DNA from 3 places in the Micromonospora sp. WMMC264 genome. Region 1 is predicted to be linked to each of the others. Evidence: riboswitches for the same ligand, from Rfam matches in the RefSeq annotation. Region 1 holds a riboswitch; each other region holds the start of a gene.

Region 1 (6,649 bases):
GTGCCAGTACGACCAGTACGCGGTGGCCGGCGGGGTGTTGACGCACGGCTCGGTCGCGGCGGTGGGCTTGCCGTTGATCCGGCAGACGAAGGCCAGGCCCCAGCGGGCGGTGCCGGTGACGGTGAAGCCGGCGGCCTGAAGCGCGGCCAGGCCGGTGGCCGGATCGCCCGGCGCACAGGCGACCTGTACGCCGCCGCCGAGCGCGGCGAAGTCGACGACCACAGTGACTCCCGAGGTGCCGACGCAGGCGGCGGCGTGCGCCGACCGGGGCGCGGGTTCGACTGCGGTCAGCGCGACGCCGGCCACGACGGCGGCCAGCAGGCCGGCCATCCAGGTGCGGGCGGTGGGACGGTGACGGAACACGGGTCCTCCTGTGATCGGGTGAGCGGCGAGGCGGTTCACGGGCAGGCGAGCACCGGTGCGCCGGGGTCGGCGCCGGCGGCGGACAGACGGGCGTACCCGACCCCGGTGAGACCGAGGACGGCCTGGGCGGTGGCCCGGGGCGCGGTGGCCGGGTCGAAGCCGCCACCGTCGAAGTCGACAGCGCCCCGGTCGGCGGGCGCCCCGGCGCAGCCGACCTGGAGTCCGGCGAGGAACGCCCGGGACCGCGCCCAGGCCGGCAGCCGGTGACCGTCGCGCAGGGCCTGCGCGGCGAGGCCGGTGCTGTTGGCGTTCGGTGTGCCGGCCGCGTTGGCGAAGCCGCCGTCGGCACGCTGAACGGACACCAGCCAGCGCAGCCCGGCGGCGGCGTCGGCCGGACGGTCCGCGGCGCGCAGCGCCTGCGTCACGAGCGCGGTGGCGTCCACGTCGGACGTGCAGACCGGTTGGGCGGGCAGCAGCGGGTAGCCGCCGTCCGGGCATCGGGTGCCGGCCAGCCAGGCGGCCGCCGCCGGTGGCGCCCCGGCCGCGGTACGGTCCAGCGCCAGCAGCGCGAAGGACTGGCTGAACGCGTTGCTGTAGTCGCCGTACGCGGACCGGTCGCTGAACCGGCCGGCCGGCGTCTGCAGCGAACGCAGCCGGGCGATCAGGTCCACCCCGCCGACGTCGGCCGGGTCGCCGCCGCGCACCTGCACGGCGAGGGCGAGCTTGGCGGTCGCGCCCGCGTACGCCTCGGAGACGCCGTCGCCGAGGTAGCCGTCGCGGATGTCCGGCCGGGTGACCCAGGCCAGCGCGCCGGCGCCGTGGTCGTCGGCGACGCCGCCGGCGGCGAAGGCGAACACGGCGTCGAGGGTCAGCCCCTGGTCGGGGTAGGCGACACCGTCGAAGACCGCCTCGAAGCGTTCGCCGTCGACGAGTTGCCGGGCGAGCCAGCCGGCGGCGGCCTCCGGGCGGGTGAGGGCGGCGCGATCGGGGGCGGCGACGGCCGGTGTGGTGAGGGTGAGGGCGGCGAGTACGCCGCAGAGGAGCGCGAGCAGGCGGTGCCGGCTTCGGCGGACGACCATCGGAAGCGCCTTTCCGGCCCGGCGGTCGTCGAAAGCCCGGACGACCGCAGTACGCGGGGGCGTCCGGGACTCCGACCCGTGGGCCACGACGGGTGGGGAGCGGTTGCACGCGTACGACGGGTATTCGGGCTCGCCGCCGCAGAGTTCTCTGGGCGGCCTACCGTTGCGGGCCAGCGCCGGATTTCGACCGGTCTTCCCCCGCACGTACACGCGGTGGTTGAGTTGTCGCGACAGTCTGCTGTGGCCGGTGCGCCGATGTCAATGCGCCAGGAACCGGCCACGTGCCGTGACGGCCGGCGGAATCGGCGGTTTCACACCCCGACGTCGAGAGGCCGTCGTCCCGGCGCGTCCGCGTGGAGCACGCCGGTGAAGGACGCCCGGTGAGGACCGGGCGTCCCTCACCGTGTGGTCACTGCCGGCGGGACCGGGAGCCGGTCAACGGCGGAACGGACCGGTGACGCAGTAGGTGATGCCGCCGGACGACGAGCCGGTCGTGCCGCGTTGCGAGGAGAAGTACAGCCGGTCCCCCGCCGGGGTGAACGCCGGCCCGGTGATCTCCGAACCGCTCTGTCCGGTGATCCGCAGGAAGACCGAGATCTTGTCGTCCGGCGTGATCATGCAGATCTCCATGTTGCCGCCGTCCTCGGCGACGTAGAGGTCACCTGCAGTGGACCCGGTGATGTTGTCGACGCCGGTCAGCGGAGGGGCGCCCGGACTGACCAGGTTGTCGTCGTAGGCGAGCTCGTACGTGCCGGCGGCCAGGTTGACCTGCCACACGCGGTTGTCGCCCTTCGTGGTGAACCAGACGGTGTCGTCCGCGTAGTGACAGCCCTCGCCACCGTTGAACGTCTTCGCGCCGGACACCTGCTGCCGGGTCGGGGTGGGCGAGCCGTCCGGGTCGGGCACCGTGGCCCAGGTGAACGTGCCGGAGGTGGCCGTACCGGCGCGGAGGACCTGAAGTGTTCCGGCGGACAGGTCACCCCAGGTGGCCGGCACGAACCGGTAGAACTTGCCGTCGGTCTCGTCCTCGGTCAGGTAGACCACGCGGCGGACCGGGTCGGCCGCGGCCGCCTCGTGCTTGAACCGGCCCATCGCGGGACGCGCCACCGCGGTCCCGCCGAGAGGGTACGTCTCGAAGACACGTCCCAGGGACACCTCCTCGCAGGAGAGCCAGGTGTTCCACGGCGTCTTCCCACCGGCGCAGTTGTTGTTGGTGCCGGAGAGGATCCGCGACGCCCCGACCACGGCGCCGCTGGAGTTGAAGACGAGTCGCGAGGCGCCGCCACCCGCACCGGCCGACACCTCGGAGTTCGACACGTAGATCCAGCCGGTGCCGTTCGGGAACACGGCGCCGCCGTCCGGGGCGTCGTGCCAGGTGTACGACGTCCCCGGCACCGTCCGCCGGGACCGCGCGACGATCGAGCTGGTGAACCCGGCCGGCAACTGGATGCCGTTGGCGTCGGCTGCCTGAAGCCCACCGTAGGGCCCCGCCGCGTTCTGTGCCGGGGCTCCGTACGCCGCCGACCACGCCGTGAACGGCAGGGCGACAGCGCCCGCACCGACAACAGTGGCCCGCAACATGGCTCGACGATCCATGGAACCTCCTCCGTAGGTTCCATGGATCCGACCGTGCGGAGCTTACGCACGCCGATCTGTTGGATGAACGTCGATGGACGGCTCGATGTGCGATGTCCCGCCCACGCCGACCCGGTCGAGGGGTCGTACGGGTAGGAGAGGCAGCGGCACCAACCAGCAGTGGGCGCGCGCGGCCGTCTGACCGGCCCTCCGGCCGCGACCTCCCCTCCCCCGGTCACCGGCGCAGGTGGCCGATGCCGTGCTGGTCGAGCCAGGCGACAGTCCGCGGTACGAACGTCGGCGCCCCCGAGCCGGCGCTGACGTCGGTGGCGACCAGCGGCACCTGGGCGGCGACCGGGAGCAGCGTGGACCGCCAGCAGGCCGGCGTGGCGCAGGCCGAGCGGTCGTCGACGCGCCAGGCGGCGGCCACGCTGCGGCCGTCCGGGTCAGCCGGGCGATATTCCAGCCACCGGCTCAGATCGTTGCCGCCGTCGATCCCGGCGGCGAGGACCAGGTTGAACGAGCCCTGGACGCGAAGCAGGCGGATCTGCTCCTGCACGCCGAAGGGCGGCAGACCGGCGCCGGCGCACTCGGATCCGCCGTCGCGCCAGCAGGTCCAGACCGCCGCGGGATCGGTGCCGCCGACCGCCGGGAAGTCGTAGGACGAGATGTCGAAGACCACTGCGTTGTCGTCGCCGAACACCTCCGCCGCCGCGCTCCAGAACGTGCGGGTGGCGGAGATGTCGCTCTGGCGTAGCGACACGACGGGTGTGATGCCGGCCCGGACGAGCCGGTCGACGTACCGGGCCGCCTCGTCGAGGTAGCCGACGCGGTTCTGCCGATCGGCAGGGCTGCCGGTGTAGGCGTAGCAGGCGTCGCTCAGCACGACCCGTACCGCGTTGACGCCGCGGGCCCGCAGCGCGCCTACCGACGCGTCGTCGACCGGGCCGTCCCAGTGGATCGGTCCCCATGCGCATTCGCCGGGCGCGGCCGACCGGATGATTCCACGGGGCCGGTACGGCCTCGGACTGGCTGCGACCGTGAGGATGCGGTTGCCGAACGCCTTCAGCGCAGGCGCGGCGCCGGGTGCCTGCGGCGGGAGCACCCGGACGCCGCGGACCTCGGCGGTGGCCTGGGCGCCGCTGCTGTCGTAGGCGGTGGCGGTGAGGCGGGTGCCGCTGTTCGGCGGCACGCCGCGCCAGTCGAACGCGTACGGCGCGGTGGTGTCCACGGCGAGCAGCCTGCCGCGCTCGCGGAACTCGACCCGCTCGATCCGTCGGCCGGGCGCCGCCGTGGCCTCGGCACGGATGGGGATGACGCCCGGCGCGGCGAAGAAGTCATTGGGCCGGGGCGAGGTGAGCGCCACCGACGGCCCGCCCGGCAGTGGGCTGGGCCGCGGGCTCCCCGAGGCCGGCGGCGGCGACGAGCCGGTCGGGTCGGCGCCGTCCCCGTCGCACGGCTGGCCGCTCAACACCCAGTCGGTCGGCTCGGGGTCGGCACCCTGGTAGTTGCCGCCGAACCGCACCGTCACCGAGGCGCCGGTCGGCAGCGTGGATCCCGCCGGCGGACGGAGCATGGTCATCGGATACATCTCGCCGCTGCCCAGCGTGTATCCGTCCGGCAGCCGGTCGAGGCCCATGGTGATCGTCTGACCGTTCGCCTGCCGGAACCGCAGCCACCAGTCGGTGACGGGAGCGCCCAGGTTGGTGACGGTGAGCTCGGCCCAGAAGCCGCTGGACCACTCCCGGGTGATGGTGTAGTCCACCGTGCACGCCGTCGCGGCGTAGGCCGGCCGCAGCGCCATCGTCATGGCCCCGCCGACGACGACCGCGGCTGCTGTAGCCAGCGCGAAGATCCTGCGTCGCATCATGCCCCCGTAACATCGACATACATCACTTCATGCAGCCTCGGCGCTCGGGGCACGGCCTGTCAAGGGCTGAACCGGGCCCGGGCCGGGCGGAACGGCGCGGCGTTCCGCCCGGCCGGCGGCTCAGCGTCCGCGCAGCTCGGCCGCGGCGGCGACCAGGTGCTGGAGGGACGCCTCGACCTCGGGATAGCCGCGCGTCTTGAGGCCGCAGTCGGGGTTCACCCACAGCCGCTCGGCCGGCACCGCGGCCACGGCCCGGCGCAGCGCGCCGACGACCTCGTCGTGGGACGGCACCCGGGGTGAGTGGATGTCCCAGACGCCGGGCCCCACACCCCGGCGGTATCCGATCGCGGCGAGGTCGTCGAGGACCTCCATCCGGGAGCGGGATGCCTCGATGCTCGTGACGTCGGCGTCGAGGGCGTCGATGGCCGTGATCACCTCCCCGAACTCCGAGTAGCACAGGTGGGTGTGGATCTGGGTGTCGTCGGCGACTCCGCAGGTGGCCAGGCGGAACGCCCCGACTGCCCAGTCCAGGTACGCCTTCTGGTCCGCCCTGCGCAGTGGCAGCGTCTCACGCAGCGCCGGCTCGTCGACCTGGATGACCCGGATACCGGCTGCCTCGAGATCACGGCACTCGTCGCGCAGGGCGAGCGCGACCTGGTCCGCGGTGTCTGCCAGTGGCTGGTCGCTGCGGACGAACGACCAGGCCAGGATCGTGACCGGGCCGGTGAGCATGCCCTTGACCGGCCGGTCGGTCAGCGACTGCGCGTAGGTGGACCAGTTGACGGTCATCGGCGCCCTGCGTGCCACGTCGCCGTAGATGACGGGCGGACGCACGCATCGGGAGCCGTAGGACTGGACCCAGCCGTGTTCGGTGGCGGCGAACCCGTCCAGCTGCTCGCCGAAGTACTGGACCATGTCGTTTCGTTCCGGCTCGCCGTGCACGAGCACGTCCAGGCCCAGCCGCTCCTGGAGCCGGACGACGTGCTCGACCTCGGCGCGCATCCGCTGCGTGTAGGCGGCGTCGTCGAGACGCCCGGCCCGGTGCTCGGCACGCGCGCGGCGCAGCTCGTCGGTCTGCGGGAACGATCCGATGGTCGTGGTCGGGAGGGGCGGCAGGTTCAGCCGGGCCTGCTGTGCCGCCGCACGCTCCGGGTCCGCGCCGCGCTGCCGATCCGTGGCGCGCAGCGCGGCGAGCCGACCGCGTACGGTGTCGTCGCGCCAGGCGGCAGGGGTGGGCGGCAGCGGCTCGGGCAGGGACGTGGTGCCGTTGCGCAGCGCGCGGCCGAGCCGGACGACCTCATCGACCTTCTGCCGGGCGAAGGCGAGCCGCTGACGCAGCGCCGGGTCGAGAGCGGTCTCGGCGGACAGGTCCTCCGGCACGTGCAGCAGCGAGCACGAGGTGGACACGGCGACGTGGTCGGCGAGGGCGGTGACGGCGGCACCGGCCGCCACGGCGGCCCGCAGGTCGGTACGCCAGACGTTGCGGCCGTCGACGAGGCCGGCCACGATCGTCTTGCCGCGCAGTGGTCCCGCACCGGCCAGCCGCCGCAGGTTGCCGGGCCCGGCCACCAGATCCACGCCGACCGCTTCGACCGGCGTGTCGAGCAGGGCGGGCAGCGCGTCACCGAGCTCGCCGAAATAGGTGGCGACGAAGATCGCCGGCCGCTGTTCCACCGCGCCGAGCCGGGTGTACGCCTCCCGCAGCGCGTCGATCTCGGCGGCGCTCCGGTCGGCGACGTAGGCGGGTTCGTCCAGCTGCACC
Region 2 (12,370 bases), 420 kb from region 1:
GGCCCGCGTCGGGCCGGACGAACTGCGGCAGGAACGCCACGCTGAACAGGATCATCTTCGGGTTGAGCAGGTTCGTGAGCAGCCCGCGCCGGAACGCCCGCCCGGCGCCGCCGCCGTCCGCCCCGTCCGCCGCGACGCCGGGCCGGCCCGTGCCGCGCAGCGCCCGCAGGCCCAGCACGATCAGGTACGCCGCACCGGCCCACCGGATCGCGGTGAACAGCACCGGGGACGCGGCGATCACGGTGGCGAGTCCGGCCACCACGGCGGCGACGTGCACCGCCTCCCCGGCCGCGACCCCGAGCGCCGCCACCGCCCCGGCCCGCGCGCCGTACCGGGTGGCGTTGGCGAGCACGAACATCATGTCCGGCCCGGAGGTGAGCATGAGCACCACGATCGCGGCCAGGTATCCCGCGAGCGTGGCCGCCGACAGTCCGAGCACGCCTCAGCCCTCCTCGGCGCCGTCGAGCAGCGCCCGGCGCAGCGCCAGCCGGTGTTCGCGCCGGATCTGCGCCTCCCGGTAGCGCCGCCGGTCACCGTCGGTGCCGGGCAGCAGCGGCGGCACCGGCCGGGGCTGGCCCTCGTCGTCCACGGCCACCATCACCAGGTGCGCGGTCGCCACGTCCACCGGCGGCACCGCGCGGTCCCAGCGGTCCGCGCTGACCTTCACGGCCACCTCCATCGAGCTGCGGCCGGCCCAGGTGATCCGGGCGTCCACGTGCACCACGTCACCGACGCGGACAGCGCGCAGGAAGGCCGTCTCGTCGATGGCGGCGGTGACGGCCGGTCCGTCGGAGTGGCGGGCGGCGACCACCCCGGCGACCGAGTCGATCAGGTTGAGGATCCGGCCGCCGTGCACCGTGCCCATCAGGTTGGTGTGGTGCTGGTCCATGATCTGCGACAGGGTCAGGTGCGACGCCGACGGTGGTCGGCCGGTGAGGGTGATGGCATCGGTCACGGTGCGGTTCCGTCCTCGCAGAAGCGGACCGCCGACCGGACGGGGGAGTTGCACGTCGAGGCACGCCGACGGCTCCCGCCCGGCGTGTCACCCGCCCGACCCACCCGCGAGGTCGACGGCAGCGCGCACCGGTGGTACGCGCGACGCGGGCAGGTCTTCGGACTCGCGGGCCCGACCGGGGTCGCCGGTCGCCTACCGGCCGTCGCTTCCCAGGCCGGTGGCCCAGTGCTGTTGACGGCTGTCGTTCCCACTCACCGCTGCGGGGCAGTCCCGGACTTCCACCGGGTTCCCTCTTACGACACCCGGCCGTCGCCGACCGGGTGAACCAGCGCTCCCGGCAGCCTAACCCAGCCCCGACCCGCCCTCGCCGCGACCCGCGTTCCGCCCTTCGGCGCACTGCCCCCGGCCGTCCCACAGGCGCGCAGGCTCCGGCACACCCGGTGCCGCCCCGCATGCGCCGTCCGCATGGCGGGACGTCTCTCCCGCTCATCAGGAAGCCGGGCGGACCCGCGTCAGCGGGCGACGGGTCAGGAGGCGCGGCGGCGTCGAAGCAGTAGCGCGGTCACGCCGGCTGCCGCCACCGCGGCGACCGCTCCGCCGACCAGGATTCCCACCGGCAGACCGCCGTCGTCGGCGCCCGTCGAGGCGTCGGCACTCGCCGGAGACGCGTCCGCGCCTGCCGCAGCGCCCGCCGAGACGTCCGCGGAGGCGGCCGGCGAGGGAGTGGCCGGTGACGGGGCGGCCGCCGGGGGAGCGGCCGGGTCGGCGACGGTGAAGCGGTACGAGCCCTGGACCGGGTGGCCGTCGCGCGAGACCACGCGGTAGGCGACGGTGTAGGTGCCGTTGGCCAGCGGCTCCTCGATCGTCACCGTGCCCGTCGCGCCGTCCACGGCGGGCGCGCTCGCGGGCACCTGACGGTCGGTGGAGTCGCGCAGCGTGATGGTGGTGAAGGCCGGGTTGAGCCGTTGCAGGAACCGCAGCGTCACCTGCGTCGGCGCGGTGGTGAGCCGGGCGTCGCGGGCCGGCGTGGCCTCCTGCAGCGAGTTGTGCGCCGCCGCGGGCGTGGCCGGGACCAGCAGCAGCGCCGCGGTGAACAGCGCGGCGAGGAGTGCGGAGACGGTACGGGTACGCATGACGCGCCTTCCTGGTCGTGGTCAGCGTCGTGGTCAGCCGAGCAGTTGCTGGCCGATCCAGCCGCCCTCGGGGCAGCCGGGCGGTACGGCGAACACGGCGGAGCCGATCGGGGTGGTCCACTCGTTGAGCAGGTCCCGTTCGGCCAGCCGCCGCTGGATGGGCAGGAACTGCCGGGCGATGTCGGCCTGGTACGCGGCGAAGACGAGCCCGCTGTCCGCGTGTCCCTCGGCGGTCGGCGCGCCGTCGTAGTTGTAGGGCCGGCGCAGGATCTTCTGCCGGTCGTCGGTGACGCGGGCCCGGGTCAGGTGCGAGAAGTCCGGGATCACGGTGAGCCCGTCCGGTCCGAGCGCGGCGAAGTCGGGCTCGTCGTGCTCCGCCTCGCCGGTCAGCGGCGCGCCGGTGTCGAGGCGCCGGCCCACCGCGAGTTCCCGGTCGGCGCGGCCGAGCAGGTCCCACGTCTCCAGGTTCATGCTGATCCGGCGCACCACCAGGGTGGTGGAGTCGCGCAGCCAGTCCGGCCCGTCGGTCACCCAGACGGCGGTGTCCGCCGACACGCCGGGCTTCGGGTTGGCGGTGCCGTCGAGCTGGCCGAACAGGTTGCGCTGGGTGCGTCCGGGCTCGGCGCCGGCGGCCCGGCGGAAGCCCTGCTGCACCCAGCGGACGGTGGCGAACGGGCGGCTGTCCTTGGTCAGGACCCGTTGGGCGTGCGCGACGGTGAGCGGGTCGTCGGCGCAGATCTGCAGCAGCAGGTCGCCGCCGGACCAGCGGGGCTGCAACCGGTCGATCCGGAACGCCGGCAGGTCGGCCACCGACGTGGGGCGGCGGTCGTCGAGCCCGGCGGCGGCGTAGAGCCCGGGGCCGAAGCCGAACGTGACTGTCAGCCGGGCCGGCAGCAGGCCCAGTTCCGGCTCGGTGTCGGCCAGCGCCGGGCGACCCTGGGTGAGCCGGGCGGCGTCGTCGGAGAGCAGTCGCAGCATCCGCCCGAGCGCGGCCCGGTCCGTGTCCGGGCGCAGCGTGTACGCGACGAACGCGGCGTGCGCCTGGGGCTCGGTGGTGACACCGGACTGGCGCGCGCCGTGGAACGGCTCGACAGCGCTGCCGACCTGGGCCACCGGGACGGCGTCGTCGGGGCGTACCCCGTGGGAACGGAGGGCGGCGAGGGCACCCGCGCCGGCCAGCGCGCCCCCGGCGGCCGCCGCGCCGCCGGTGAGCAGGCCGCGCCGGCTGACCCGGCGCGCGGGCGCGCCGGTTCCGGTCATGACGCGGGGCTCGCGCCGTGTCCGGGCGCGTACGTCTCCTGGGCGCCGGTGAACGGCTTGGCCACCGCGGTGAACGTCTGGGTGCGCCCGTCGGCGAAGGTGAGCGTGACGTCGAGCTGGTCGCCGGGGCGCACCGGGCGGGTCAGGTCCATCAGCATGAGATGGTCGCCACCGGGCTCCAGCGCGGCCTGGGCTCCGGCGGCGACCACGACGCCGCCCTGCTTCTGCCGCATCGCCATCTTCCCGTCGGTCATGGCCATCTCGTGGATCTCGGCCCGGGACACGTCGGTGGTCACCCCGGTGATCGTGACGTCGGCGTCGCCGTCGTTGACGAGCGTGGCGAACGCGGCGGTCATGCCCTTGTCGGCGGCCTTCACCCACGGGTCGCGGATCGTCAGCACGCCCGCTGCCGCGCTCGCCGGGGGCGAGGCGGGCGCCGACGCCGACGGCGCGGTTGTGGGCGTGGCGTCGGCGGAGCCGCAGGCGGCGACGGACGCGGCCAGGACGGCGGCGCCGATCAGGGCCGCCGTGCGTGGGAAGCGTCGGCTGGTGGTGCTGGGCATGCGGTCGTCCCCTCGAAGATCCGGTGTTCGTACCGTTGGTCGGGGCGGCGCCGCGGATAGTTCCGGCCCGGGGAGTCGGTCGCGTCACATGCACCCGGGCTCACCGCGACCGGGGACCGGGGAGCGCCCGGAAGGCATAATGGTTCCGGGTGTCACGTGGCGCGCCGGGCGCGGCCGTGGCCGGAGAGGGCGCCCGGACGAGGGAGGCGGACGGTGACGGCGACGACCGGGGCGACCCGCAACACCCGGCAGCGCGCCGAGGTGCTGGCGCTGCTGCGGGAGCTGGACGGCTTCCACAGCGCGCAGCAGTTGCACCAGATGCTCGTGCAGCGGCAGGCGAAGGTGGGTCTGACCACCGTCTACCGGACGTTGCAGCTGCTCGTCGACAACGGCGAGATCGACTCGGCGCGGCTGCCCGGCGGCGAGCACCTCTACCGGCGGTGCAGCCAGAGCCGCCATCACCACCACCTGGTCTGCCGCCGCTGCGGCCGTGCGGTGGAGGTGGCCGGCCCGGCCGTGGAGCGGTGGGCCGACCAGGTCGCCGCGCAGCACGGTTTCACCGACGTCGGGCACACCCTGGAGATCTTCGGCACCTGCGACCGCTGCGCCGCCTGAGCCACCGCCGCGGGCGGGCGGTGACCCGCCCGCGCCGGGCCGCCGGTCAGCAGTTGCGCAGCGCCGGTGACTGGTTCAGCAACTGGCCGCGGCTGGAGGTGAACCGGCGGTACGCCTCGGAGCCGGCCGCGCCGGGGCGGAAGGCTGCCACCCGGTGGCAGTTCTGGAACGCCAGCGTGATCCCGAAGTGCCGCTCCAGCCCGGCGCGGATCGCGTCGCTGGCCATCGCGCGCAGCAGTTGCCCGCGCTCGGCGTCGCCGGGCGGCGGCACGACGTTGTCGGCGAACTCGGCGTCGGTCGCGGCGAGGTCGGCGGCGACCCGGCTGACCGTCTCCCAGGCGTACGGCAGGGAGTCGCGGACACAGGCGACGAACGCCTCCTCGTCGACGGGACCGGTCTCGGCGGCGTGCAGCAGGGCGGGCGGAACGGTGAGCGACATGGGTCCTCCGGCAGCTCTAACGAACACGGTTTCCATTACCATCTGAGCACACCATGTCGCCGGACGACCGTCAAGGACCGGCGCACGCGAAACGGCGGACGGACCCGAAGGCCCGTCCGCCGTGTGACGTCGCGGAACGTGTCAGCGCAGGTGCGCCTCGATCGCCTCGATGACCCGGGGCCGCAGCTCGGCGGCGCGGATCACCGCGTCGACCGAGCCGACCTCGACCGCCCGCTGGATGCTGTGCACCCGGTCGAACTCGGCGGCCACCTCGCCCAGCTTCTCCGCCCGCACCGACCCGCGCAGCTCGTCCAGCTCCGCGCTGAGCGTGGCCCGCTCGGTACCGGTGGCGGACGCCACCCGGCCCTCCAGCTCGCGTACCCGGGAATCGGCCGCGGTGCGGGCGGCGACCTCACCGGCGAACACCACGGCGGCGGCCGGCGCGCCACCGAGCACCGAGGCGAACGACCCCTCGATCGCCAGCACCGTCATGTCCGGGTTGAGCGCCTTGGAGAAGACCACGAACGCGCCGCCGTGATAGCGCGAGATCACGCAGAACACGATCGGGCCGCGGAAGTTGACGATCGCCCGGCCGATCTCCGCGCCGTACTCCAACTGGAGCTTGCGCATCGACTCGGGTGAGCCGTCGAAGCCGGACAGGTTCGCCAGCACGACCAGCGGCCGGTTGCCGCTGGCCGCGTTGATCGCCCGCGCGGCCTTCTTCGAGGAGCGCGGGAACAGCGTGCCCGCGGTGTAGGTGTCCGGGCCGTCGGTGGGCGGGAAGCCGTGCCGGGGCACCGACCGCGACTCGATGCCGAGCAGGCACACCGGGATGCCGCCCAGGTGCACGTCCTGCACCACAGCGGTCTCCGCGTCGGCCATGCCCGCCCACCGCTCCAGCACCGGATGGTCCTGGTCGGCGAGGGCCCGCATGACGGTACGGATGTCGAACGGCTTCTTGCGGTCCGGGTTCGCGGTGGCGGAGAAGATCTCGCCCACCGTGGCGAAGTCGCTGCCGGCCACCGCGTGCGGGTAGCCGCAGATGTCCCGGTCCACCGGGTCCATGGTGACGGCCCGGCGCGGCGCGTGCTCGCCCGGCACGACGTACGTGTGGTCGTAGTGCGCCATCAGCACGTCCCGCGCGCCCGGCAGGTCCGGCGCCCAGTACTGCGCCTGCCCGTTCGGGCCCATCACCCGGTCGTAGCCGCCGATGCCGAAGTTGTCCTCGGCGGACACGCCGCCGGAGAAGTCCAGCGACTGCTTGCCGGTGAGCACCATCGCCGAGTCGGGCGTCATGACCAGCACGCCCTTGGTGTGCATGAGCATCGTCGCCTCGGCGTTCCAGTACGGCTGGGCGCCGACGTTGATGCCCGCGACCACGATGTTGATCTCGCCGCCGTCCTGGGTGAACTCGACGATCCGCTTCAGCGCCGCGGCCACCCAGTCCATGTTCTCGGTGCCGGAGGTCATCGAGATCCGGGCGCCGGCGCTCAGCGCGTACCACTCCAGCGGCACGCCCATCCGCTGCGCCAGGTCCAGCGCGGCGATCACCCGCCGGCACTCCGGCTCGGACAGCGCGCCCAGCGACTTGGTCGGATCGCCGAGCAGCACCACCCGGGTCACGCCCTGCGGGTGGCGGGGCGTCGGCGTGGTGACCACGCCGGCCACGATCGCCGCGCTGTTGCGGCCCTTGGGCCGGTCCACCGGCACCAGCTGGTGGTCCGCGTCCAGGTCGTGCTCGACGAAGTCGCCCAGCAGCCCGGTCAGCTCGTACGGGTAGACGGTGTTGCGGCTGGCCGCCCGCAGCACCTTCAGCCGGTACTCGTCCAGCGGCTCGACCGGCTCGCTCGGCGGCTCACCCACGTCGAGCCGGGCGTGCCCGGTGACGTCGAAGGTGATCCGCACGCCGACCTTGGTCAGCTCGCCGGTACGGCGGTCGCGCTGGCGCGCGATGAACAGGATCTCCTCCAGCTCCGCGCCCACCGTGGTGGGGCGTACCCGGCCGGCGATCAGCTCCATCTCCTCGCGGGTCAGCTCGCTGGGCGGCCACACGTAGATGACGATCCGGTTGGTCGGGAACCGCGACTTCGACGGCCGCCGCGACTGCGCCCGGCGAATCGAGTCGATGCAGGCCGCCACCGTGTCCTCGGTGGTGGGCAGCGACACCAGGCGGCCGTCCTGCTCCCGCAGCCCGGTCAGGTCGCGTACCTGCGCGAACGCGACCAGCCGCTGGTCGGACGGGTTCTGCCGGGCCACCGCCTGGAACAGGTAGACCTCCTCGTCCAGCGACGGCAGGCGGGTCAGGTCGAACTCGCGCAGCCGCTCCAGCTGCATCCGCTGCGCGATGTGCGGGTGCAGGCCGCGGATCAGGCGCTCCTCGGCCATCCCGTTTTCGCCGGGCCGGAACGTGAAGTGGTGGTGCATCACCGCGCCGCCGCGCCCGGCGACGGTGGTGGTGATCCGGCGTACCGCCGCCGGCAGCGGGTGCGCGTTCAGCACGTCGAGCAGCGCGGCGGCGGTGGCGTCGAAGTCCTCGGGCTGGTTCTCCCAGGACAGGTAGACGTCCGCGTCGACGGCGTCGCGGTCGCCGGCCACCTCGGCCAGTCCGCGCAGCGCGTCGCCGAGCGCGTCGAACCGCACCGCCGCCGACACGACGCTCGAACCGTCCCGCCCGGCCACCACGAACGTGCAGCCACCGGTGGCCCGGGTGGTGACCTCGGTGAGCGCCTTGTTGCCGTAGTAGCGGCGGGTCAGCACCTCCAGCATCGTCGCGTTGTCCAGGTCGTCGCGGACCAGGCGCTGGCCGAGCAGCCGGACCAGCGGCTCGGTGCTGCGTACCATCTCGGCGACCCGGTCGGCGCGGTCCGGCGCGTCCGGGTGCGTGTCGAGGTGCCGCAGGTGCGCGCGGACCCGCGCGTAGACCCGGGCCCGGTTGCGGCGCAGCAGCGGCTGGGCGAACCAGGCGAACACCACGCCCCGCGCCAGGTCGGCGACGACCGGGAAGCGGACCTGGGTGGCCGCGACGAGACGCTCCAGGGTGAGGCCGGCGGGCTCGCGCAGCGCCTCGTCCGGCGGCGGCTCGCGCAGCCACGAGCGCAGCAGCGCGGCGATCACCGTGGCGTCCGCGGCGGCCCGCTGCAGGGCCAGGAAGATCCGGAAGACCGCGGCCTCCAGCTCGGGGGAGCGGTCCAGCTCGGTGACACCGTAGTGGGCAAGCGCCTTGGCGAGGCGGGCCCGGAACGAGTCCGGGGAACCGGCCCGCTCGACGTCGAGGCTCTGCAGGTAGGTGTGGAAGTACTCGCGGGCGCTGTGCACGTGCCCGGCCGGCCCGTCGTCGCCGGGACGGTTGCGGCTCAGCTCGGCCAGGTCGGCGAAGACGCCGACCAGTTCCAGCTCCTCGGCCAGCGGCCGGTGCCCGGCCTCGGTGGCCGCCCGGCGCGCGTCCAGGTAGTCGTCGAGCACCCGGCGCTCGTCGTGCGGGTCGACGTCGTAGCCGAGCAGCAGCGCGCACAGGTCCTCCTGGCCGCGCTCGGCCCGGGACCGCGCCGGCACGTCCGCCGCAGGCGCCGGCAGGTCCAGCTCGACAGCGGGACCGGCCGGGCCGTCGGCGGCCTCGGCGCCTTCCTCGACGAGCGGCTCCAGACGCAGCAGCGGCGCACCCGCCTCCACCTGGGTGCCGACCTGAACCGACGACTCCTTGAGGCGGGCCCGGAACGGCGCGCGCAGCACCGTCTCCATCTTCATCGCCTCCAGCACCAGCACCGGCGCGCCGGCCTCGACCTCCGCGCCGACCGCAAGTGGCGTGGCGACCACGAGCGCCGGCATGGGGGAGCGCACCACGCCGCCCTCGTCGCGGCTGATCCGGTGCGTCACGCCGTCGACCTCGACCAGGTGCACCGGGCCGTGGGTGTCGGTGAGCAGGCGGAACCGGGCGCCGTTGACGGCGATCTGGCCGGTGTGCCGGTCGAAGCGGTCCAGCTCGACGTCGGCAGTGCGCACGTCGCCACCGGCCTCGACACCGACCCGGAACCGGTGCGCGCCGACCCGGGCCACCCGCATCCGGTAGGTCACGCCGCGCAGCTTCAGGTCCAGCGGCCGGCCGCTGCGGTGCTGCACCTGCGGGCGTCCACCCGCCGCTGTGGACAGCAACCGCTGCCGCTCGGCGGTCTCGTCCTCCTCGTAGGCCTCGATCGCGGCGGCGGCGAGCGCGACGGCGGAGTGCCGGTGCGCGACCAGGCGGCCCTCTCCGCGTACCCGGTCGATCCAGCCGGTGTCCGCGCTGGCGTCGATCACCTCGGGCTGGTCGAGCAGGTCGAGCACGAAGCTCTTGTTCGTCGCGCCGCCGGCGATGACCACTGTGGTGTTCGCCATCGCCCGGCGCAGGCGGCCCAGCGCCTCGTCCCGGTCCCGGCCGTACGCGATGATCTTGGCGATCATGGAGTCGAAGTCGGCCGGGATGGTGTCGCCCTCGCTGACGCCGGTGTCGACCCGGATGCCCGGCCCGGCGGGCAGGTCCAGCCGGGTGATCCGGCCGGGGGAGGGCGCGAAGTCGCGGTCCGGGTCCTCGGCGTTGAGCCGCGCCTCGATCGCGTGCCCGCGCTCGACCGGCGGCTCGCCGGTGAGCCGGCCGCCACCGGCCACGTGCAACTGCGCCTTGACCAGGTCGAACCCGGTGGTCGCCTCGGTGATCGGGTGCTCGACCTGAAGGCGCGTGTTGACCTCCAGGAAGGCGAACAGCCGGTCGCCCGGGTGGTAGAGGAACTCGACAGTGGCCGCGCCCCGGTAGCCGACCGCCACCGCCAGGCGCTCCGCCGAGGCCTTCAGCTCCGCCGCCTGCTCCGGGGCGAGCACCGGCGACGCGGACTCCTCGATCACCTTCTGGTTGCGCCGCTGCACCGAGCAGTCCCGTACCCCGAGCGCCCACGCGGTGCCCTGGCCGTCGGCGATCACCTGCACCTCGACGTGCCGGGCGCCGGTGACCAGGCGCTCCAGGAACACCACGCCGCTGCCGAACGCCCGCGCCGCCTCCTGGCTGGTGCGCTCGTAGGCGTCGGCCAGTTCGGCGTCGCTGCGGATCACCCGGATGCCGCGCCCGCCGCCACCCGCCGTGGCCTTCAGCATCAGCGGGTAGCCGATGTCGGCCGCCGCGCGCAGCGCGTCCTCCAGGCTCTCCACCGCGCCGCGGCTCCACGGCGCGACCGGCACGCCGACCTCCTCGGCGATCAGCTTCGCGCCGATCTTGTCGCCGAGCTTGCGCATGGCGTCCGGGCTCGGCCCGACGAACGTCACGCCGATCTTCTCGCACAACTCGGCGAACGCCGGGTCCTCGGCCACGAAACCCCAGCCGACCCAGGCGGCGTCCGCGCCGGTCTCCACCAGCGCGCGTTCCAGCGCCTTCAGGTCCAGGTACGGGCGGGCGGACGCGGGGCCCAGGTCGTAGGCGACGTCCGCCTCGCGGACGAAGGTGGCGGTACGGTCGACGTCGGTGTACAGCGCGACGGTCTCGATCCGGCTGCCGGTCTCCGCGGCCAGTTCCCGGACCGCGTGGATGAGCCGCATCGCGGACTCACCACGGTTGACGATGGCGACACGGGTGAACACGTGACCGTCCCCTTCGATAGAACCACGGTGGCGCGCCGGGTGGCGACGATGCCCCCGGCTTGCCTCACCCTTCCGCCTGCGCGCGTACGGCGCCATGTCGTAACGGCCGAAGCCTGAGCGGGAGCCGTTGTAGGAACCGAACAAAACTTTTTAGCCAGCCACTCACTACCCGCCGGTACGCGCTACGGCGCCGGACCCGTGCGGGTCCGGCGCCGTGACGTGCGTGCGGGGCTCAGCCCGGAATGTCCCGGGGGTCGCGCTCGCGGGGGTACGTGTTCTTCTCGCCGATGGTGCCGTCCTGCTTCTTGATCACGTGCTCGGTGCCGCGCTCGACCGCCATCTCCCGGCCGGCCGCCTCCGCCTCCGCCTTGGTGTCGTGGCGGCTGCTCGCGCGCTCGTTGCCCTCCGGCCGGTTCTTCCACTGCCCGTCCTGCTGGTAGGTGTCGATGTCGCCCTTCGCCATGCCGTCAGCTCCCTCGATCGCGTGTCCGATGACAAATGTCTGCCCATGCGAGGGGAGTGCTAATCCTGGCGGCCCGGATCCGTGCCTCACGCCGTGGCGTGCAGGCCCTGCCAGGCGCCGTAGCCGCCGAGCAGATCGGACACGTCGGCGTGACCGGCGTTGCGCAGCAGGCTGGCGGCGACCGAGGAGCGGTAGCCGCCGGCGCAGTGCACGACGATCGGGCGCCCCACGGGCACCTCGCCGAGGCGGTGGGTCAGCTCGGCCAGCGGGATGTGCCGGGAACCGTCCACCGCGCCCTGCTCCCGCTCAGCGGCGTTGCGGACGTCCAGCACCACCGGCGCGTCCGGGCCGTCGAGGGCCGCGCGCAGCTCGGTGGCGGTGACCCGGCTGGCCCGGGTCATCTCGGCGGTCATCTCCAGGAAAGCGCTCTCGGGCTTGCGGAGGTAGCCGATCACCCGGTCGAAGCCGATGCGGGCGAGGCGGACGACGATCTCCTCCTCCCGGTCCTGCGGGGTCACCACGAGCACCGGTCGGTCGGGTGCGACGACGCTGCCGGCGGTCTCGGCGAACCTGCCGTCGGCCGGGACGTTGAGCGCGCCGCGCAGGTGCCCGGCGGCGTACTCCTGCGGGTCGCGGGCGTCGACCACGACGGCGCCGTCGGCTCGGGCGGCCAGGAACTCGGCCGGGGTGAGTGGGCGGGCCGGCCGGGCGTGGTCGAACAGCTCCCGCGCCTTGCGGTTGAGCACCGCGTCGAAGGCGAAGTAGCCGGGCGCGGCCGGCTGCCCGCCGGTGACCAGGGCGAGGAAGCGCTCCTCGCTCATCGGCGCGCAGGCGTAGTTGGTGCGGCGCTGCTCGCCGATGGTGGACTGCCGCTCGGTGGACAGGTTCTTGCCGCAGGCCGAGCCGGCGCCGTGGGCGGGAAAGACGCGTACCTCGTCGGGCAGGCCCATCAGCTTGTGCTGGACGCTGTCGTAGAGCATGCGGCCGAGTTCCTCGGCGGTCACGCCGAGCGAGGCGAGCAGGTCGGGGCGGCCGACGTCGCCGATGAACAGCGCGTCGCCGGTCAGCACGCCGTACGGGACCGCGTCGTCGGCGCGCTCGTAGACCAGGATGCTGATCGACTCGGGTGTGTGGCCCGGGGTCTCCATGATCTCCAGGGTCACGTCGCCGAGGCTGATCCGTTCGCCGTCGGTGAGCTTGCGGCTCGGGTACTCGGTCTCGGCCCGGTGCCCGTAGCCGATCCACGCGCCGGTCGCGGCGGCCACCTCGAGGTGCCCGGCGAGGAAGTCGGCGTGGAAGTGGGTGTTGATGACGCCCTCGATGGTCAGGCCGTGCGCCTTG
Region 3 (12,370 bases), 410 kb from region 1:
CGTCCACCAGCCGGAACGAGTCGAAGCCGGGAAGCTCCCGGAGCACGTCGGTGGTGCGCAGCGTCGAGCCGTCCAGGTCCAGGGTTTCGCCGAGCGCGCCGAGCACCGCGGCGCGTACGCCCTCTCCACCTGCCGGGTCCGGCGCGGGCCGCACGGCGTCGTGGCCGGGCGTGGCGGCCGGTTCGGCGATCGCCTCCAGCGCGTCGAGGTGGTCGGAGATCAGCTCGCCGAGCGCGTCCGCCAGTTCCGGCGCGGCCGGCCGGCCCGCCTGGGCCCGTCGCAGCGCCACGTAGCTGCGCGTGGCGAGCTGCTGCCAGCGCGCGGCCTGCCCGGCCAGCGCGGCGGCGGCCTCCGGCGCGACCGCCGCGAGCCAGCGTTCGTGCAGGTCGCGGGCGCGCGCCAGCAGCCAGACGTCGAGCACGAAGCGGTGCAGCCCGGCCACCGTGTCCAGGGCGGCGCCGGTGCGGTCCAGGTAGCGGGCGATCTCCGGGCGGGCCCGGCGAGCCCGGGCGGCGTTGCCGGCGAGCATGGCGGGCACGTCGATCGCCGGCGCCGGGTGCGCCGTCACCGCCAGCGTGTGCGCGCCGCCGGCCAGCGCCGCGTCGAACGCGGCGGTGGGCAGCCGCCACACGCCGGGCCGCGCGGGGCCCCAGGCGGTGTCGTTGTGGTAAGCGTCGACCACTGTGACCTGATCCGGCCCGGCCTCGGTGGCGAGGAAGCTGTGCCGCATGTGCTCGTGCCCGTGGTAGGGACACCACGGCAGGTCGTACGCGTCGGCGGTGACGTAGAGCGGCTGGCCGGGCGCGCACAGCCGGCGGACCTGCGGGCCGTCGAGCTGCATCCACCGGCCCTCGACGCGCAGGCCCAGCAGGTCGACCGCTTCGGCGGCCCGGTCGTCCGAGGTCGCCTCGACGGAGATCAGAGCGTCCTGATCCCGGGTGCGGAACCCGTACCGGGCGCCGAGGGCGAGATGGCTGCCGGACCCGTTCGCGTAGTCGGCGAGCAGAGCGAAGCTCGTCTGGAGACAGTCCAGCGCGGTCGCGTGCAGACCGGTCAGGATCGGCGTCCACACCGGATCCGTGCTCGGCCGGTCCGGCGCGTTCGGGACGTGTGGGGACATGGGAGGCTCCTCGATGCGGATACGTGGGGCGGGGCCGCCGGCGCGGGAGTCGCCGCGCCGGCGGCCGGTACGAAGGTCAGCTGTCGCCGCGGCCGTCCAGCCCGTTGGCCCAGCTGGCGAGCGCCTGCGCCTGCTCGGCCAGCGCGTGTTCGTCGGTGCCGATCGGGTCCTTGAAGAAGAACCCCAGCTCCTCGATCGGGCCGACGTGCCCGGCGCGGTGCGCCGCGGCGGTCAGCCGGGCCAGGTCGAGCACCAGCGGGGCGGCCAGCGTGGAGTCCACCCCGCTCCAGGTGAGCTGCATGGACATCCGGACGCCGAGGAAGCCCTCGAACGAGACGTGGTCCCAGGCGGTCTTGTGGTCGCCGAGGTCCGGCACGTTGTCGATGTGCAGCGGGGCGGTGACGTCCTCACCGAGCAGCGCGGGCAGCACGCCCGACTTCGAGCTGAGCTTGCTGCGGGCGTTGCGCGGGTCCTCCAGCGTCGCGCCGTCACCGCCGCCGAGCAGGTTCACCCCGGCCCAGGAGAGCACGTGCAGGGCGCGGCTGGTGAACATCGGCGCCAGGGCGGTACGCAGCAGCGTCTCCCCGGTCTTGCCGTCGGAGCCGGCGAACGGCACCCGCTCCCGCTGCGCCAGCATCTCCAGCGCGGGCAGCCGGGCGCCGGTGGACGGGGTGAAGTCGACGAAGCCGCAGCCGGCCCGGAACGCCGCGTACGCGACCACCGAGCTGGCCGGCAGCGCCTTGTCGTCCGGGTCGGCCAGGGCGCGGGTCAGCGCGTCCAGGTCGTCGTGCTCGGGCCGGTGGTCGGCCGGCGGCTCGGTCGAGGACACGTTGATGACGACGACCCGGGACAGCCCGTGGCGGGCGCGGAACTCCTCGATGTCGCCGGCCAGCCGGTCGACCACCTCGGCCAGCGGTCCGGTCTCGGTACGCGCGTCGTAGCCGGTGCGCAGGTTCTGCTCGACCTCGGGCAGGCTGCCCCGCACGGCGGCCAGCACCGGCGCCGGGATGACACCGGAGTCGACGAGCGACTCGGCCTTCTTCTCCAGCGGCGTGTCGACGATGTCGTGCCCGCCGACCACCAGGTCGGTCCAGCTCACCAGCGGCGCGTCGCGCAGCATGCCGGTGTCGGTGACGCAGCCGGTCGAGTCGGCCATGCCGGCGCGCAGCGCCAGCAGACCGGTGATCGCCGTGGTGGCGACCGAACCGCGGGCGCCGTTGAGCCACACGCCGACGGGTGCGTCCGTTTCGGGGGACGGGGCGTGCGAGGTCTCGCGTTGGGTGACGGTCACGGGAAGACTCCTTCTCTGGGTGCGCCGGGACGGCGCGGTTCAGCGGGTGAGCACCTTGGTGACGGCGGCGGCGATGTCCTCCATGTCCTGTTCGGTGCCGAGGAAGGTGCTGTGGTGTGTCTGGACGGTGTGTGCGGCGAGCCACTCGGTGTTGGGGTACGTGCGCTCCCGGTGGATCGCCGCGAAGCGTTCGGCCAGCGGCGCGAGCAGCGGCTTCGTCCACGGCTGCAGCAGGCGGCTGCGGTGCAGCGGCTCGTCGGTGCAGTAGAACCGCCGGCCCAGCTCGGCGGTGAGCGCGGCGGCCACGGCGGCGTTGTCCAGGCCGGCCGGCAGCTCGTCGAAGACGATCGTGCCCTCGTAGATCGAGATGCGGGTCTGCCCCGGCGCCGGTTGCAGCAGCCGTACGCCGTCGACACCGTCCAGCAGCTCGCCGAGCAGCCGGTAGTTGTGATTGCGCACGTCGTGCTGGCCGTCCAGGACGGCCAGTTGCGCGCAGGCCACGGCGGCGGAGAACTCGCTCAGGCAGAAGTTGGCGCCCTGCACACCGGCGCTCTCCTCCAAGTCCAGTTCGCCGGCCGGCGTCCGGTCGCCCCGGTAGCGGCGCGAATCGGCCCGCAGCTCCTCGAGCACCGGCGCGAGCGTGTCGTCGTCGGTGACCACGGCCCCGCCCTCACCGCAGGTGAGGACCTTGCCGTGCTGGAAGCTGAAGCAGCCGAGCCGGCCGAGCGAGCCGGCCTGGCGGCCCTGCCAGGTGGCGCCGTGGGCCTGCGCGCAGTCCTCCACGACGGAGATGCCGCGCGGCCGGGTGACCGCGTCGAGCGCCGGCACGTCGGCCATGTTGGAGGCCCAGTGCACGGCGACCACGGCCCGCGGGTCCACGGACAGGTCGAGGTCGTCCGGCCCGACGCAGCCGGTGTCCCGGTCGACGTCGACGAGCACCGGGACCAGGCCGGCGCGCAGCGCGGCGGTCGCGGAGGCGGTCCAGGTCAGCGCCGGTACGAGCACCGTCTCGCCGTAGCCGAGGCCGAGTGACTCCAGGGCCACCACCAGGGCACTGGACCCGTGGTCGACCGGCACGCAGTGGCGGGTGCCGACGTAGCGGGCGAAGTCGGCGGCGAAACGTCGCTCGAACAGGACGGTGTCGCCGACGGACGGGCTGCTGATCGCCCACCGGCCGCCGGTCAGCACCGCGGACAGGTTGGCGGCGGCATCCGGCGCGGGGGTCGGCCAGCGTGGCCATGGGCGGTCCGGCGGGCGGACCGGCCGGCCGCCGTCCACGGCGAGCCGCCGGTCGATGGGGATGGAGGTCGTCATGCCTTCGACCTTGATGGCCATCGATACATCAGCGGTACATGCGCGATGGCCGCAACGGCCGGCGCTGTGTATCGGCGCTGTACCCCGGTGGTCGAACCTCGGGGCATGAGCCGATCCGCATCGCCCGTGGGCGAACCGACCGAACCCCGCGCCGTCACGCGCGGCGTCTCCGTGGTCATCCCGGTCAAGGACCGGGTGGCGGAGATGCGCCGCCAGCTCCGCAGTCTGCGCGACGCCGCCCCGAACTGCCCCGAGCCGGTGGAGGTGGTGGTCGTCGACGACTCGGCGCCCGCCGCGGCCGCCGCCCACCGGGCGGCCTGCGCCGAGTACGGCGCCCGCTACGTGCGCGGGCCCCGGCACGTCGGGGCCAAACGGAACCTGGGCGTCCGGCACGCCCGCCACGACCTGGTGCTGTTCACCGACTCCGACTGCCGGGTGCCGGCCGACCTGATCACCCGGTACGCGGCCCGGCTGCGCGCCTCCGGCGAGGAGGTCGCCGGCGTCACCGGCCCGGTGATCGTCGAGCCCGGCGACAGCGCGTTCTTCCGCGTGATGCGCCGCTCCTACCTGCTGCTCGGCGACCTGACCCGGCCGCTGCACTACGAGCGCGTGTCCTGGGGCGCCGGCGCGAACATGGCCGTCAAGCGCGCCGTCTTCGAGGCGGTCGGCGGGTTCCCGGAGGACTCCCCGATGCCGCTGGGCGGGGAGGACCTGCACCTCGGGCTGCTCCTCACCGACGCCGGCTACGTGCTGCTCACCGACCCGGACGGCGTGGTCACGCACGACACCGGCGTCGCCGACACCTTCCGCGCGGTCGCCTACCGGTTCACCACGTACGGGCGCTCCGAGCAGTGGCTCTGCCTGGCCCACCCGCACCGGCGCCGGTTCGTGCTCAACACCGCCAGCACGCTCGCCGTGACCGCGCTGGCCGGGCTGCTGACCGCCCGGCGCAGCGGGGGACGCAGCCTGCTCGCGGTGCCGGCCGTCGCGGCCGCCGTGATCGCCGCGAAGACGCCCGGCCGGCTCGGCGGCGACCGGGGACCGCGTGCGGTGGCCGAGTCGGCGGCCTGCGCGGCGATCGAGACGCTCTTCGACGGGGCCGCGTTCGTCACCTCGCTGCGGCTCGGCCGTCCCGACCTGCTCTTCACCGGCTTCCGCGCGCCGGACGAGGCGGACTACCAGCCGGACGAGACGGACCACCGGCCGGTCGCGCCGGTGGCCGCGCCGCCGGTGGCGGCCTGACGGGGGGAGTGGCAGTGCCGACGACGTACCCGCTGGCCCCCGGCCAGCAGATGATGTGGGAGTTCATGACCGCGCTCGACCCGGCCCGTCCCGGCGCCTCACGGCTCGTGGTGGTGGAGTTCCGCCGGTTGCGCGGCACGCTGCGGGTCGACGTGCTGCGGCAGGCGATGCAGGACGTGGTGGACCGGCACGACGCGCTGCGGATGCGGTTCGACCGCATCGGCGTGCAGCCCGAGGTGCGGATCCTGCCGCACGTGGAGTCGCCGCTGGAGTACGTCGACCTGTCCGGACTGCCGCCGGCCGAGCAGCAGGCCCGCGTCGAGCAGATCGCGTACGCGCACCGCAACGACGCGTTCGACCCCGGCCGGGCGCCGCTGTGGCGGGCCGCGCTGGTCCGGCTCTCCGCGACCGAGCACGTGCTCGCGCTCTGCTTCTTCCACATGGTCTCCGACGGCTGGTCGTGCCGCGTCGTGGTGGAGGACCTGTGCCACGCGTACGCGGCCCGGCTCGGCGCGGCCGACCCGCAGCCGCCGCTGGGCGTGGACCCGGCCGCGCTCGCCGCGCTCCAGGAGGCGGAGCAGTCCGGCAACGGCGTCGACGCCGCCGCCCGGGCCGCGTACTGGCGGGACCGGCTGCGGCCGGTGGAGCCGTACCAGCTCTTCCCGGCGTCGCCGCCGGCGCCGGACGTCGCGCTCAGCGCCGAGGTGGCCACCCGCTTCGCGTTCCCGCCCGAGATCACCGCGCGGCTGCGTCCGGCCGCACGGCTGGCCCGCACCAGCCCGTACGTGCTGCTGCTCGCCGCGTACCTGGTGCTGCTGTCGCGGCGGGCCGGCCGGTCCCGGGTGGTGCTGGGCACCACCACGCTGGGCCGGGAGAGCCCGCTGTCCCGGCAGCTCGTCGGGCAGTTCACCAACAACGTCTACCTGCCGGTCGACGTCGCGCCGGACGCGCCGATGAGCGCTGTGGTCGACGTCGCGCACGCCTCGCTGGCCGGGGCCGTCGCGCACGCCACCGCGTACCACCGGCTGGCCCGGGCGGTCCGTCCCGGCTTCGCGGCGATCCGCCCCTGGCCGGACAACCACCTGTTCGACGCCTGGTTCCAGTCCGCCGCGTCGGCGTCGCCGGTGCTGCACTGCCCGGATCTGCGGGTGGAGCCGGTCGACATCACCGCCCGGGCCGCGCCCGGCACCCCGCCGCCGGTGGTCGCCGCCGACGTGCCGCCCGAGTGTCTGCCCGTCTGGGTCAAGCGGGGTTCACCGATCGTCGTGGTGGACGACGACCGGGCCGGCGGCGTGGTGATCCGCAACCGGGGTGTCTTCGGCGACGACCTGGTACGCGGGCTGATCGACGACTACGTCGCGGTGGTCTCGGCGCTCGTCACCGACCCCGGCACCACACCGGAACGGGTACGCCTTCCTGACGGTGCGTGCTTCCTCGACCACGCGATCGGGTAGGAGTTCCGACGGACCGATCCCAGAGAGGTACGACGACCATGACGGACACCTCGACGAACCAGCACACGACGGAGCAGCCCGCGCCGCCGGTGCCCCGCTCGGCCGTACGGGCCCGCTGGTCGGTGGCGCTGCTCTTCGTCATCATGGGCCTGGCCATCGGCGGGTGGTCGGCCCGCGTGCCGGAGGTGCGGGACGCGGTAGGGGTCGGCAACACCGGCTGGGGCCTGGCGAACATCGCCACGAACGCGGGGGAGCTGGTCTCCCTGGTCGTGGTGGCGGTGCTGATCAGCCGCATCAACACCCGCCGGCTGGCGCTGGCCGGGGCCGCGCTGATCCTGCTCAACGCGCCGCTGCTGGCCGCGTCCACCACTGTGGTGGCGCTGGTCGGCGGGCTCGCGGTCTGGGGCTTCGCGGCGAACCTGCTGGCCACGCCGATGAACGCCCAGTCGGTCGAGGTGCAGAAGCGGTACGGGCGGCCCATCCTGTCCACGTTCCACGCGGGCTTCAGCATCGGCATGCTGGTCGGCGGCCTCTGCGGCACCGGGGCCGCGGCGATCGGGATGTCGCCGTCGGTGCAGATGGCCGTCACCAGTGTCCTGCTGGGCGCGCTGCTGATCGGCACGCACCGCTGGCTGCCCGACACGCCCCGCCAGGAGACCAAGGACGGCGAGGCGCGGCGCCGGCTGCGTGACCGGTTCACCCCGCAACTGCTGCTGCTCGCGGTGATCGCCTTCCTCGCCTCGTTCATCGAGATGGCCGGCGCCCAGTGGAGCGCGCTGTACGCGACCGAGGTGGCCGGCGCCACGGCGGTGCTCGCCGCGGCCACGTACACCTGTCTCTCGCTGGCCGCGACCGTCGCCCGGCTGTTCGGCGACCGGCTGGCCGGCCGGGTCGGGCGGATCCGCTTCGTCCGGCTGTCCGCGCTGGTCGCGACAGCCGGCGTGGCGCTGCCGGTGGCGTACCCCCATCCGGCGGCGGTGATGGCCGGGTTCGGACTGCTCGGGTTCGGCCTGGCGTGCGTGACCCCGACGGTGCTCGGCTTCGCCGGTGAGCAGCCGGGCCTCACGTCCGGCGAGGGCGTCTCCGTGGTGGCGATGGGCCAGTGGCCGGGCGCGCTGCTCGCGGCGCCGGTGATCGGCCTGCTCGCCGGCGCGCTGGACCTGCGTACCGCGTTCGTGGTGGTGGCCGTGCTGGCGCTCGCCGTGGTGGCGTTGATCGGGCGGGTGCGGGCGGCGGCGCTGCCCGGCGAGAGCCCGGCCCCGCCCCGGCCGTGACGGCCGGGGCGGGGGCGGCGGTCAGAAGTCGTCGTCGAACGTGACGCTGCCGGTCACGCCGACCTGGTACGCCGACACCCGCCGCTCGAAGAAGTTGGACAGCTCCTGCACGTCCTGCAACTCCATGAACGCGAACGGGTTGGCGCTGCCGTACATCGGGGCGATGCCGAGCACCGCCAGGCGCCGGTCGGCCACGTGCTGGAGGTACTCGCGCATGTCGGCCAGCGACATCCCCGGCACGCCCTGGCCCAGCAGGTCCGCGGCGAAGCTCACCTCGCACTCCACCGCCTCGGCCAGCATCTCCTTCACCTGCTTCTCCATCTCGGCGTCGAACAGGTCCGGTTCCTCGGCGCGTACGGTCTCCACCACGTCGAACGCGAACGCCATGTGCATCGACTCGTCCCGGAACACCCAGTTGGTGCCGGAGGCCAGCCCGTTGAGCAGGCCCCGGGACCGCAGGAAGTAGACGTAGGCGAACGCGCCGTAGAAGAACAGGCCCTCGATGCACGCGGCGAAGCAGATCAGGTTGAGCAGGAACGCCCGCCGGTCGTCGCGGGTCCGCAGCTCCCGCAGCTCGAAGATCGAGTCGATCCACCGGAAGCAGAACTCGGCCTTGCGGGCGATCGACGGGATGTTCTCCACCGCGGCGAACGCGGCGAACCGTTCCTTCTCGTCCGGCACGTACGTGTCGAGCAGGTTCAGGTAGAACTGGACGTGCACCGCCTCCTCGAACAGCTGCCGGGACAGGTAGAGCCGGCCCTCGGGCGAGTTGACGTGCTGGTAGAGGTTGAGCACCAGGTTGTTGGCGACGATCGTGTCGCCGGTGGCGAAGAACGCCACCAGCCGCGACACCAGGTGCCGTTCGGCGGGGGACAGCTTCGCCAGGTCGGCGAGGTCCGAGTGCAGGTCCACCTCCTCGACCGTCCAGGTGTTCCTGATCGCGTCCTTGAACCGGTCGAAGAAGCGCGGGTAGCGCATCGGCCGCAGGGTCAGGTCCATGCCGGGGTCGAGCAGCATGTGCCGGGTCGGTGCGGTGGTGGTCACTGGCATGCCTCGCAGCTCTCGGGGTTCTCCAGGGAACAGGCCAGCGCCTCGTCGTCGCTCACGGCGGAGACCACGCCGGGCACCGGGGCGGGCACCGGGGCGGGCACCGGGGCGACGGTGGCCTGCTGGATGCGGGTGGCGGGACGGGAACGCAGGTAGTAGGTGGTCTTCAGCCCGGCCTTCCAGGCGTACAGGTACATCGAGGACAGCTTGCCGATGGTCGGCGCGCTCAGGAACAGGTTGAGCGACTGGGACTGGTCGACGAACGGCGCCCGCGCGGCGGCCAGGTCGATCAGCGCCCGCTGCGGCAGCTCCCAGGCGGTGCGGAACAGCTCCCGCACCGGCGCGGGCAGCTCGGTGATGTCCTGCACCGAGCCCTCGGCCCGCTTGATCCGGTCGCGGACCTGCGGCGTCCACAGTCCGCGGGCCTTCAGCTCCCGCACCAGGTACGTGTTGACCTGGAGGAACTCCCCGGACATCGTCTCGCGCTTGAACAGGTTGGACACCTGCGGTTCGACGCACTCGTAGCAGCCGGCGATGGAGGCGATGGTGGCGGTCGGTGCGATCGCCACCAGCAGCGAGTTGCGCAGCCCGCCTGCGGCGATCCGCTCACGCAGCGCCGCCCACCGTCCGGCCTGCGCCGGCTCCGCGCCCCACAGGTCCGGGTGCAGGTCACCCTTCGCGGCCCGGGTCTGCGGGTACGCCGGATGCGGCCCGAACCGCTCGGCCAGCCCGGCGGAGGTCTCCAGCGCGGTCAGCAGGATCTCCTCCTGCACGCGGGTGGACAGCTCCTTCGCCTCGGGGGAGTCGAACGGCAGGCGCAGCGTGAAGAACGCGTCCTGCAACCCCATCAGGCCGAGCCCGACCGGCCGCCAGCGCGGGTTCGACGCCGCCGCCTGCTCGGCCGGGTAGTAGTTGATGTCGATCACCCGGTCGAGGAACACCACAGCGGTGCGGACCGTGGCGCGCAGCCGCTCCCAGTCCACCCCGTCGGCGGTGACGTGGGCGCCGAGGTTCACCGAGCCGAGGTTGCACACCGCCGTCTCGGCGTCGTCGTTCACCTCCAGGATCTCGGTGCACAGGTTGGACAGGTGGATCACGTTGCCCGGCTCACCGGTCTGGTTGGACAGCCGGTTCGCGGCGTCCTTGAACGTCATCCAGCCGTTGCCGGTCTGCGCGAGCGTGCGCATCATCCGCCCGTACAGGTCCCGGGCCCGTACCGTGCGGACCGCGTTCTTCTCCGCCGCCCGGTACGCGGCGTCGAACGCCTCCCCGTACAGGTCGGGCAGCTCCGGGGCGTCCGACGGATCGACGAGCGACCACTCGCCGTCGGCCTCGACCCGGCGCATGAACTCGTCCGGGATCCAGTTGGCCAGGTTGAGGTTGTGCGTACGCCGGGACTCCTCGCCGGTGTTGTCCCGCAGCTCCAGGAACTCCTCCACGTCCGGGTGCCACGGCTCCAGGTAGACGCAGGCCGCGCCCTTGCGCCGGCCACCCTGGTTGACCGCGGCCACCCCGGCGTCGAGCGTCTTGAGGAACGGCACGATGCCGTTGGACCGGCCGTTCGTGCCCCGGATCAGCGCGCCCCGGCCGCGCACCCGCGACCAGGCGATGCCGATGCCGCCGGAGAACTTCGACAGCTTCGCCACCTGGTGGTAGCGCTCGTAGATCGAGTCCAGCTCGTCGCGCGGCGAGTCGACCAGGAAGCACGACGACATCTGGGTGTGCCGGGTGCCGGAGTTGAACAGCGTGGGGGAGCTGGGCAGATAGGCCAGGCTGGACATCAGCCGGTAGAAGCCGACCGCCTCGCCCGGGGTGCGGGACAGCCCGCAGGCCACCCGTAGCAGCCAGTACTGCGGCGTCTCCACCACCAGCCGCGACTGCGGGTGCCGCAGCAGGTAGCGGTCGGCCACGGTACGCAGTCCGAAGTACTCGAACCGCCTGTCGCCGTCCGGGTCCACGGCGTCGTCGAGCTTGCGGGCGTGCCGGGCGACGAATGCGGCCGTCTCGTCGCCGATCAGCCCCAGCCCGTGCGCGTACGCGATCGACTGGCTGAAGCTCGCCACGCCCTGACCGCGGACCTCCTTGTCCACGTACGCGGCCAGCAGCCTTGCCGCCAGCTTCGAGTACTGCGGCTCCTCGCCGATCAGCTCCGCCGCGGTCTGGATCGACAGCCGGTCCAGCTCGGCGGTGGTCGCCCCGTCGTAGAGCCCGCTGATCGTCTTGGTGGCCACCCGCAGCGGGTCCACCTCGTCCAGGTCGGCGACCCAGCGTTCGACCGCCCGGACGATCTTGCCGACGTCCACCGGCTCGGTGTCGCCGTCCCGTTTGCGTACCCGCATCGCCGGCCGGCGGGCCTCGGACCCGCCGCCGGTGGCCGGCGGGCTTTCCTGCACGACAGTCATGACCTCTCCTCGCTGTCACCGTCTGGAGACGGCGGGAGACGCCAACGGGCACGGCGCGGCCGGCCCGGCTGCTGGCGTCGGTCGTCCCGCGCGACCTCCGGCCGCCGTACGCGGAGGCGCACGGCGCGCTGGCAGGTCTTCGGACTCGCGGGCCCGACCGGGGTCGCCGGTCGCCTACCGGCCGTCGCTTCCCAGGCCGGTGGCCCAGTGCTGTTGACGGCTGTCGTTCCCACTCACCGCTGCGGGGCAGTCCCGGATTTCCACCGGGTTCCCTCTTGCCTCGGCCCCGCCCCGGAGGGCTCGGCCGAACCAGCTGCGGCACCACCATATATGGCGGTGGGGGCGGTTGGGCAACACCAGATGTCGTGTCGGGCGTGTCGCATGGATCTCACTGTCCACAGTGCCTACCCCCGATGCCGGCGCTCGCCGCCGGGCGCGATACTCGGCGTATGGGGAATACCGGACGCCGCTGGGCGTGGGTGGCGGTCCTGCTCGTCGGCGTCGGGCTTCACCTGCTGGTGCTGGAGACACTGTCCGGCACCGGCACCGTCACGTTCGTACCGGCGCTGATCGTGCTCGGCGCGTGCGTCGCGCCCGCCACGTTCCTGGCCTTCGCCCAGGGGCGGCCGGCCCGCCGCCCGGTCCCCGGCTCCGTCGTCGGCGTCGCCGCGCTTCTCGGCGGCGTGGTCGGCGTGGTCGCCGCCGGCTGGCTGGAGTACGGCACGCTGCACCGCCTCGGCGTCCTGCCGATGGCGCTCGTCGGCCTGGCCGAGGAGACCGCGAAGCTGATCGTGCCGGCCGGCATCCTGCTGCTGTGGCGGCGGCACCGGTCACCGGCGCAGGGCCTGGTGATCGGCGTGGCCTCCGGCGCCGGGTTCGCCGCGCTGGAGACCATGGGGTACGCGTTCGCCGCGTTCGTCGGGTCGGAGGGCAACCTCGGCGCCGTCGAGCGGACGCTGCTGGTTCGCGGTCTCACCGCGCCCGCCGCGCACCTGGCCTGGACCGGGCTGACCGCCGCCGCGTTGTTCACGTTCGCCGCCGCGCCCGGCGGCCGGAGACTGGCGGCGTTCCTGCTCACCTTCGCCGCCGCCGTCACGCTGCACACCTGCTGGGACACGTTCGGCACGCAGCCCGCGTACGTGTTCATCGGCGGTGTGTCGCTGGGCTGGGTGCTGCTGCGCCTGCACCTGGACCGCGAGCGGCCCGCCGCCCCGCCCCGGGCGCCG

The links. Region 1 has a riboswitch for cobalamin ahead of O7542_RS06340 (peptidase). Riboswitches for the same ligand answer to the same signal wherever they lie in the genome.
Region 2: it holds a riboswitch for cobalamin, as region 1 does, so the genes downstream of both, O7542_RS07915 (acyl-CoA thioesterase) here and O7542_RS06340 (peptidase) in region 1, are expected to answer to the same signal.
Region 3: it holds a riboswitch for cobalamin, as region 1 does, so the genes downstream of both, O7542_RS07900 (ribonucleoside-diphosphate reductase subunit alpha) here and O7542_RS06340 (peptidase) in region 1, are expected to answer to the same signal.

What each region holds. Positions count from the first base shown of each region.
Region 1 is NZ_CP114907.1:1,527,816-1,534,464, reverse strand. Features, by position in the region: gene O7542_RS06345 (hypothetical protein) at 1-330, opposite strand, end outside; gene O7542_RS06340 (peptidase) at 399-1,442, opposite strand; cobalamin riboswitch at 1,540-1,676, opposite strand; gene O7542_RS06335 (alkaline phosphatase PhoX) at 1,878-3,038, opposite strand; gene O7542_RS06330 (Ig-like domain-containing protein) at 3,253-4,887, opposite strand; gene metE (5-methyltetrahydropteroyltriglutamate--homocysteine S-methyltransferase) at 5,008-6,649, opposite strand, start outside.
Region 2 is NZ_CP114907.1:1,944,008-1,956,377, forward strand. Features, by position in the region: gene O7542_RS07910 (LysE family translocator) at 1-439, opposite strand, end outside; gene O7542_RS07915 (acyl-CoA thioesterase) at 443-955, opposite strand; cobalamin riboswitch at 1,086-1,287, opposite strand; gene O7542_RS07920 (copper resistance CopC family protein) at 1,483-2,088, opposite strand; gene O7542_RS07925 (Dyp-type peroxidase) at 2,122-3,348, opposite strand; gene O7542_RS07930 (copper chaperone PCu(A)C) at 3,345-3,911, opposite strand; gene O7542_RS07935 (transcriptional repressor) at 4,125-4,526, shown strand; gene O7542_RS07940 (SCO5389 family protein) at 4,573-4,965, opposite strand; gene O7542_RS07945 (carboxyl transferase domain-containing protein) at 5,107-10,566, opposite strand; gene O7542_RS07950 (DUF2188 domain-containing protein) at 10,799-11,029, opposite strand; gene O7542_RS07955 (MBL fold metallo-hydrolase) at 11,116-12,370, opposite strand, start outside.
Region 3 is NZ_CP114907.1:1,931,364-1,943,733, forward strand. Features, by position in the region: gene O7542_RS07865 (acyl carrier protein) at 1-1,120, opposite strand, end outside; gene O7542_RS07870 (inositol-3-phosphate synthase) at 1,197-2,411, opposite strand; gene O7542_RS07875 (DegT/DnrJ/EryC1/StrS family aminotransferase) at 2,451-3,725, opposite strand; gene O7542_RS07880 (glycosyltransferase) at 3,831-4,967, shown strand; gene O7542_RS07885 (condensation domain-containing protein) at 4,982-6,421, shown strand; gene O7542_RS07890 (MFS transporter) at 6,460-7,695, shown strand; gene O7542_RS07895 (ribonucleotide-diphosphate reductase subunit beta) at 7,717-8,745, opposite strand; gene O7542_RS07900 (ribonucleoside-diphosphate reductase subunit alpha) at 8,736-11,081, opposite strand; cobalamin riboswitch at 11,257-11,473, opposite strand; gene O7542_RS07905 (PrsW family glutamic-type intramembrane protease) at 11,594-12,370, shown strand, end outside.